2 regions of the Pseudarthrobacter sp. RHLT3-21 genome follow, and region 1 is predicted to be linked to the other one. Evidence: riboswitches for the same ligand, from Rfam matches in the RefSeq annotation. Region 1 holds a riboswitch; the other holds the start of a gene.
What was found. A riboswitch is a leader RNA that binds a small molecule or an ion and turns the genes downstream of it on or off. The one in region 1 is predicted to bind cyclic di-AMP.
Positions count from the first base shown of each region.

Region 1 (4,164 bases):
GCCATGACGTTGCTGGTGGCCATCTGCGGCGCCGTTGGCCTGTTCAGCTATGCGTCGATGGATTCCTTTCTCACCGGCCAGCTGGATGACCAGCTGAGCCAGGCCGCCAAACGCTCGAACGATCCGGGCCGCCCGCCCCTGGGCGGATTCAACGGCAGGCCGGACCCGCTCGACTCCCGCGGGCAGAGTGTCGGAACGCTGAATGCACGGATCCTGAAAGGCCAGATCAACAGTGGCGGCTTCCTGGACTCGGACACCACACGCCTGGCCCTCGATGCCGAAGACAAGCAAACCCTGCTGGCCCTGACGCAGAACGGCATTCCCGTGGACCGCTCGCTGTCCAACGGGGATTACCGGATTGTGGCCGTGGAAACCGGCTACGGCGATGTCCTCGTCACGGGACTTCCGCTCGCGGCCAAGGAGAGCACGCTGGCGTCGCTGGTCTGGACTTTTGTGTTCGTTTCCCTTGGCGGCCTGGTGCTGATCGGGCTGGCAGGAACCGTGCTCATCCGGCGCACCATGAAGCCGTTGGAGCAGCTTTCCGAGGTTGCAACCCGGGTGGCCCGGCTCCCGCTGGATGCGGGCGAGGTGGCACTCGCGGTGCGCGTCCCGCCGTCGAACTCCAACCCCGGAACCGAAGTGGGCAGCGTAGGACACGCCCTCAATCTGAGGCTTGATAACGTCGCCAGTGCACTCGAAGCGCGGCAGCGGAGCGAGACCAAGGTGAGGCAGTTCGTTGCGGACGCGTCCCATGAACTGCGCACCCCGCTGACCGCCATCCGCGGGTACACGGAGCTGATGCGGATGACCGAGGACTTCACGCCGGACGGCCGGAAATCCCTGGCCCGCGTACAGAGCCAGTCCGAACGCATGACCACCCTGGTGGAGGACCTGCTCCTGCTGGCCCGGCTCGATGAGGGGCGGCCCCTGAAACTCAGCGAAGTGGACCTCACACAGCTTGTGATCGAAACCGTCAGCGACGAGAAAGTCATCGCCCCGGACCACCACTGGCGCCTCAAACTGCCTGACGAGCCGCTCGCCGTCACCGGGGATGCGTCCCAACTGCGTCAGGTGCTGGTCAACCTGCTCTCCAATGCGCGCAAGCACACGCCGCCCGGGACCACGGTGGTCACCGCTGTGATGAGGTCTTCCGATGGCAGCGCGGCGGTGACGGTAACGGAAGACGGCGGAGGCATCCCTGCGGAGTTCGTGGACCATGTTTTCTCCCGGTTTGCCCGCGCAGACGCGGCCCGCAAGGGCACGGCCTCGGGCGCCGGGGCGTCGGAGGGCACCAGTGGCCTGGGCCTGTCCATTGTCCAGTCCATCATGGAAGCCCACGGCGGGAGCGTGAAAGTGACATCGCGGGCCGGGCGGACAGAGTTCGCCTTGCTCCTCCCTGCCGGCGCCATGGCGCGACCAGCCGACGCCCGGGCGCAGCAAGGCGACACGCCGTCGTCGTGATTCCTGTTACCAAAATGTGACTTAAGCTTCCAGCTCCTGTAGCGTCGAACGGGTGCGGATCCCGTTCGGGCCGCATATCCGGATGACGCCAAGCTCTGCCGCTTCCCGGATTCCGTTTTCAGAGGCAGAGGCGGGGGACCCACCGTCCCGGGCACCAAGTGCCCTTTGGGGTTAAGCCAACACGTGATTGTGCCGTGTGGCCGGATGCCCTCATCCGAACCCGACAGCTAACTCCGCAGGTGTGAGAGGCGATCCATCATGTCTGAATCCAAGGTACAAACGCGCCCGCAGGGCGATCCAAAGTCCGACAGCCACCGCAAGCAGACCCGCTTCGGTGCAGCAATGTCCCCCCTGTCCAAGGTTGCCCGGATTCCCTCCGTGGGCCAGCGCGCCGCGGTGTTCGCCACGGCGTGCGCCCTGCTGATCGGAGTCAGCGCCGCTGGACACGCTTCCGAGTCTGCATCGCTTGCGGCCAGCGCGGACCAGGCCGCCGAAGAAACCGGCGCCCAGTCGAAGCTGAGCTTCGAAGCAGCCCAGCTCCAGCCGCCGGCCGCCCCGGAAGCTGCACCGGCCGAGATGAACGTCGCACCCCAGGCTGCCGACCCGGCACCTGCCCCGGCCCCAGAGGCCGCTCCGGCTCCTGCTCCCGAGCCCGCTCCTGCCCCTGTTGTGGCCGTCGATGACCCGGCAGGGGCACAAGCCTATGCAGCCGGCCAGCTGGCGACCTACGGCTGGTCCGCTGACCAGATGCAGTGCCTGCAGACGCTGTGGACCAAGGAATCCGAATGGACCACCACGGCCACCAACGCCAGCAGCGGCGCGTACGGCATCGTCCAGTCGCTGCCCGCTGAGAAGATGGCGAGCGCCGGCGCGGACTACCTCACCAACTACCGCACGCAGATCAACTGGGGCCTGAACTACATTCAGGAGCGCTACCAGTCACCGTGCGGCGCGTTGAACTTCCACCTGTCGCACAAATGGTACTAAGCCGACTCCCCCGCGCCGACTCCCCGCGCCGGGGCTTCCCGGCGTGGCGGTCAGGGGTTCGGCGGTCAGGGGTTTCCTGCCCAGCGGCTCCAGGCCATACTTGGGCCATGAAATTCACCACCACCATCCTGGGCAGCGGCAACAAGGCGGGCATCGAGGTTCCGGAGGTGGTCATCTCGGCGCTCGACGCAGGCAAGCGTCCGCCGGTTGTGGTGACCATCAACGGCAAGAGCTACCGGAGCAGCATCGCGGTCATGGGCGGACAGAACCTGATTGGGGTGAGCACCGCCAACCGGGAATTCACCGGAGTTGCCGCTGGCGACACCGTCGAGGTGGACGTGGAACTGGACACCCAGCCGCGCATCATCGAGGTCCCCGACGATCTGGCCGCAGCCCTGGCCGCCGAACCCGAAGCGCAGGCGTTCTATGCCGCGCTGAACTACAGCGCCCAGCGCCGGTACGTGGAGCCAATCGGCGATGCCAAGACGGACGAAACCCGGGCCCGGCGGATCACGAAGGTGGTCGCCGACCTCAAAGCCGGAAAGAAATAACCGGCTGTCCCCCGGCCACAGAGGCGGTCACGGCACTGTAGTCCGGGATGTGGAGCACGCCGGCCGGCAATTCGCCCGTATTGGGACCCACGGCCACCGTCCGGATCCCCGCGGCAACACCTGCTGCGATCCCTGCGGGCGCATCTTCGAACACCACGGCATCCTCCGGCTTCACGCCCAGCAGCGCGGCTGCCTTCAGATACCCTTCCGGGTGCGGTTTGCCCCGTGTGACCAGTTCCGCTGTCACGGCCGTGGCCGGCATGGCCAGTCCCGCGGCGTCCATGCGGATGTCCGCCAGGGTCCTGTCCGCTGAGGTCACCAGCGCCACTGCCTCGGCCGGGAGGCTGCGGAGCAGCTCGGCAGCCCCCGGCAACGCGACGATACCGGCAGTCCGCGCCCTTTCCATGGCGCCGAGTTCCGCGGTGAGCGCCGCGACGTCGGCTCCGGCCGGCGCGAACCGGCGCACGGTGTCGGCGGCCTGGATGCCGTGCGAAGTGCGCAGGATTTCGTCGATGTCCAGACCGTACCGGGCAGCGAATTCTCCCCATACCTCTTCGACAACTGCCGTGGAGTCCACCAGCGTGCCGTCCATGTCGAAAAGGACGGCCCGGCAGGTCAGCGTTCGCGTCGCGGCAGGTGTTCGCGTGGCGGCAGGTGTGGGGATGTTCATGCTGCCTATCTTGCCTTAGGCGTCGCGACCTTAGGTGTCACGGGCCTAGGCGTCACGGCCCGGGATGTACTGCACCGCCCACTTGTTGCCGTCGGGATCGGCGAAATAGACGAAGTGCCCCCAGTCCTGCACGTCAATGTCACTCACCTCCACACCGTTGCCCTTGAGGTGGTCGTGGGCGGCCTGGATGTCGCTGACCACCATCTGCAGGCTTGGGGCCGTACCCGGAGGGGCGTCATTGAGGCCCTCGCCAATACAAATGGAGCAGGCGGATCCCGGCGGGGTCAGTTGGACGAAGCGGATGCCATCCATGGGCCGCTCGTCGAAATCCGGGTTGAATCCAACTTTGTTGACGTAGAAATCCTTGGCGCGGTCCACGTCGGATACGGGCACAAAAACGAGTTCAAGTTTCCAGTCCATTCGCCACAGGCTAACGGCGGCGGCGGGAAAGCGGAAGACCTAAGTCCTGGAACAGCCCCGTACTAGCCGGCGATG
Region 1 covers NZ_JBWZCI010000009.1:82,517-86,680, forward strand. Annotated here, with positions in the region: gene AC50YA_RS11935 (sensor histidine kinase) at 1-1,461, shown strand, start outside; cyclic di-AMP (ydaO/yuaA leader) riboswitch at 1,562-1,714, shown strand; gene AC50YA_RS11940 (aggregation-promoting factor C-terminal-like domain-containing protein) at 1,720-2,448, shown strand; gene AC50YA_RS11945 (DUF1905 domain-containing protein) at 2,556-2,999, shown strand; gene AC50YA_RS11950 (HAD-IA family hydrolase) at 2,980-3,669, opposite strand; gene AC50YA_RS11955 (VOC family protein) at 3,715-4,089, opposite strand; gene upp (uracil phosphoribosyltransferase) at 4,152-4,164, opposite strand, start outside.

Region 2 (4,164 bases), on a different contig from region 1:
CCCCCGGTTCGGGGGACTGCGGCCCTTGACGGTACTTCTTGATGAACGGGGCCAGACGTTCATCGCTGCCGCTGTCCACGGCGAGCTGTTTGCCCCAGGCTGTTGCCACCACGGGCGTGGCTTGTTCGGCTACCGGGCTGAGCAGGAGATAGTCCTGCTTGCCGGCCAAGGCCGTCAGCTCGGCGAGCTGGTCGGCGCCCAGGTCGGGACGGTAGGTGAGCCAGACCGCCCCGTGTTCCAGAGAATGCACTGCCCGCGTTTGTTCCACGGGCGTTGTGTAGACCCCGCAGTTCGTCCAGACCGGGGCATGGTCCCCGCCCGTGGCCGGAGTCTTCGGATAACTGACGGGCTCGCTGGTGTGGTTCCTGGACTGGTCGGGATAGTCCTGCTCCCCGTCGATGGGCCGGGCCGCCGCGGCATTAAGCCGGTCGCGCTGCTGGACCTCCCCGACAACGACGAAGGTCACCGCCGCGACGATTGCGAGGACCACGGCCGCACCCGTGCCGTAGATCAGCCAGGCCCGCCGCCTGTCGGCGGTGCGCTGTTTGGCCTGCACCGCATCCAGGAGCGCTTTACGGTCCTCGTGGGCTTTCGGTTTACCAGACATGGGCGGTCCCGCTTTCTTAGGTGCGGTCAAAGTCGGCCGCGGAGCTCTTCAAGGGCAGTAATTTCAGCTGTCTGGGCTTCTACGATACGGGCGGCGAAGTCCCGGACCTTTGAGGTTTCCGCTAAGCGGGTACCGGCGGAGGCCATGGCGACGCCACCTTGATGATGGCGGATCATCAAGTCCGTGAACAACCGGTCAGCCTCCGCACCTGAGGATTCGCGAAGCGCCTGCATCTGTTCCGGGGTGGCCATCCCTTCCATGACACCTTCGGCGCCGTCCCCCTGGACACCGTGCGAGGCTCCGGTCCCGGCATGAGTACCACCGGCCGTCATCCATGCCATCGGCGGCGCTGTCCCGGCCTGGGACAGGCCCCAGTCCTGCAGCCAAGCGAACATCTGGCCGTTCTGATGCTGCTGTGCGGTGGCAATGTCGTAGGCGACCGCCCGGACCTCGGTGTCATCGGACTTGTCCCAGATCAACAGGGCCATCTCCACTGCCTGCGCGTGATGGGTCTGCATGTCCCGGGAAAATCCCGCGTCCGCGCCCGATTCCGGGACGAGTGCGGGCGCTGCCGAAAGCCGGCCCAGGGCAAAGAAACCCAGTGCGGTGAGGGCCACGACTGTGACGAAAACAGCCCAGAGCCGCTTCCTGGGCAGCGGCGATGGTGCCGTGAGCTGTTCACGCGGCTCAGTGAGGTTCACGACCGGAGCCAGCCCTGCGGATCGACAGTTACGCCGTTTCGGACAATTTCGAAGTGCAGGTGGCATCCGGTCGAGTTTCCGGTCGTTCCGGCCCCGCCGAGCCGCTGACCCTTGGCCACCACGGCACCGACCGAGACCTCTATCGATGACAGATGGTTGTACGTGCTTTTCATGCCGTTGCCATGATCAACCACGATGCGGTTCCCGCCACCGTTCTGGGACCACCCAGCTTCCACGACGGTCCCCGCGCCGGCGGTGAAGACAGCGGTCTGGCAGGAGGCGACCAGATCCAGCCCGGTATGCAGCTCACCGGAACCGCCTGTGATCGGGCTGGTACGGAATCCGAACGGAGAAGAAATGGACATGCTGGCCAGCGGTGCCCCCAGGGTTGTATCCACAGGTACGGCCGTTGGCGGTGCAGCTGCTGCTGCGGCGGGGGTTACGGCAGCAGCTCCTGTGGCGGCAGGCGCTGCCGGCGCCGGCCGGTCGGCGGGCCGGGTCACGACTTCAGTCCGTGGATAGGTGATGACTGCCTGTGCCTGCGCTGCTATGGCCGGGGCAGCGGCCTCGACAGCAGCCGGCTGGGCGGCGGCGACGGTACCTGCGGCGGCAATAAGTCCGGCATGCGCGGCGGGTATGCCGGCGGCCAGCATGACAACAGCGGCAAAAGCCGAAGCCCCGGGCAGCCAGGCCGGGCGCGGGGACGGAGCCTGAGGTCGGGCGGCGGCGCGGCGGCGGGAGCGGTCATAGGGAAGGGCGCGGCGGCGGCCGTGGCGGGAGGGGGGCACAGCTGATCCTTTCGGGTCGCCTGCGAAGTTAGCTGTCGGGTTCGGACCAAGGAAAGCCCGGACACAGTTCCGGCGCCGGCCCGCGTGGGCCCGTACCGCTGTGCGTCTTAACCCCAAGGCAGCACGCTGCCGTTAATGGGTCCTCCGCCCCCGCCGTGTGAGTTTGTAGTATGGCGCCGCCGGCGGGGCTGAGCGTCCGGAGCCAAGGCTTAATACAGAAAAGCCTGAATCAACATTACACGACCACCACATAGGTCACAATTCGATAACAACGGAGATGGTGATTTCTACAACCCGTACAACTCTCACGAGGGTCAAATCGTTCCCGGGCTACTCGGGCCAGCGCCGCGGTTCGGGCCTGTCCGCCAACTGCTGCAGGTAGTTGTTGTAGGCGTCGAGTTCGGGGGTCCCTGCGGTCAGTTCGGCCCGGTCGATACTGGCATTGGATTTGGTTTCTTCGCGTTGCCAGCGGACCAGGATGAACATCAGCAGGAGCACTCCCGGCAGTTCGCCGTAGGACCAGGCCAGTCCGCCGGCTATGCCCTGGTCCGTTATCGGGTTGATGTTCCAGCCTGGAGGCGGGGTGGCGAAGAATTTCACCATGGGTGCGGTGGCCATCATGAGGACGACCCCGAAGAAGGCGTGGAGCGGCATTTCCGCGAAGATGTCGATCATCCGTCCGAAGTGGGTCTGGCGGCTGGGCAGGGGGTCGGCGGAGATCAGTGGCACCGTGAAGAGGATCCCGGAGATTAAAAACATCAGTTCCAGGCCGACGTGGCCGTACCAGGTGGGCAGCAGCAGGTCTGCCAGGCCGGAGAAGTACACCCCGTAAAAGGTGAGCAGGAACAGCGGGACCATGAAGGCGGGGTGAATTGCCACGCGTCCCCATCGCGAACGCAGCCCCCAGAGCGCTGTCCGGAGGACCCGGCGGCCCAGCCTGCCGTGCGGTGTTGCCCGCAGCAGCAGTGTCCCAGGGGATCCGATGACCAGCAGCGGCGGAACGGCCATCATCAGGGTCAACTGCTGGAACATGAAGACCGAGAACATCCGCAGCCCGTACCCTTCAATGCCGGCGCCCATGACCACGACGATGGCCAGGCAGCCCACCAGGAAGGAACAGGTCCGCACCACGGACCAGCGCCGGCCCTGCCGCCACAAGCTGATCGCCCCCGCCAGGTAGAGCACTGCGGCCAGGAGCGTCAGTGCAGGGATCAGCGGGACAGGCTGCAGGTTGGGCGCCAGGAATTCAGGCAGCGACGGGGGCAGCGACGGAAGCCAGACCGGACCGGTAATCTCCGGCTCAGACATCGCTGCACCGGGTATCGACCTGCCGGGACCGGACTGCCCCGGTCAGGGTGCGTGGCCGCTTCCGACGATGCGGAGCCGGTCCTGGCCCGTATGGCCCACGTGTGTCAGACCGAGATCGAGGAGCATACGGACGTGGGAGTCGGCCAGTGAGTAGTAGGCCATCCTTCCCGAACGGCGCACCTGAACCACCCGCGGCCCGCGCAGCAGACGCAGGGCGTGGGAGACACCTGACTCGCTCAAACCGGTTGTTGCTGCCAGGTCGCAGACGCACATTTCCCCTTCGAGGAGGGCGATGAGGATCCTGACCCGGCCAGGGTCCGAGAGCAGCCCGAAGATCACGGCCAGGTCCGCCACGTCGGCGTCCCCGGGCATCCTGGATCTGACAGCTTCGACTTTGTCTGCATCGACAAGCCGGACAAAACACTCCGGCCCGGCGGGGGCTCGGGGTGGAATCTGGGTCATCCATCTAGGCTACCTTTACGTGCTAACGCTTCGCGTTATCCTTTGGTTTTATGGCAAGCCCGTATGAGGCTCGCCCGCGCCAGGTACGCCCCTCGGGACGCGGGCGATTAACGTGTGAACAACTCTACAGATAATCTGGTGTCGCGCGCTGAGCTCAGTTTCGCGCTCCATTTCCTGCCCTCCCGGGACGGGGTCAGGACCAGGTTAGGACTTATTGTGGCGCTCAAAGCCTCCACTTCACAGGAGAGCCCGGCTGTTTTGCCCAGGCCGGTATGGCTGGTTGTCGCCTGCGCGATTG
Region 2 covers NZ_JBWZCI010000036.1:7,738-11,901, forward strand. Annotated here, with positions in the region: gene AC50YA_RS21800 (thioredoxin-like domain-containing protein) at 1-607, opposite strand, end outside; gene AC50YA_RS21805 (DUF305 domain-containing protein) at 634-1,308, opposite strand; gene AC50YA_RS21810 (M23 family metallopeptidase) at 1,305-2,096, opposite strand; cyclic di-AMP (ydaO/yuaA leader) riboswitch at 2,100-2,282, opposite strand; gene AC50YA_RS21815 (cytochrome c oxidase assembly protein) at 2,427-3,404, opposite strand; gene AC50YA_RS21820 (ArsR/SmtB family transcription factor) at 3,447-3,866, opposite strand; gene AC50YA_RS21825 (bifunctional copper resistance protein CopD/cytochrome c oxidase assembly protein) at 4,083-4,164, shown strand, end outside.
Region 2: it holds a riboswitch for cyclic di-AMP, as region 1 does, so the genes downstream of both, AC50YA_RS21810 (M23 family metallopeptidase) here and AC50YA_RS11940 (aggregation-promoting factor C-terminal-like domain-containing protein) in region 1, are expected to answer to the same signal.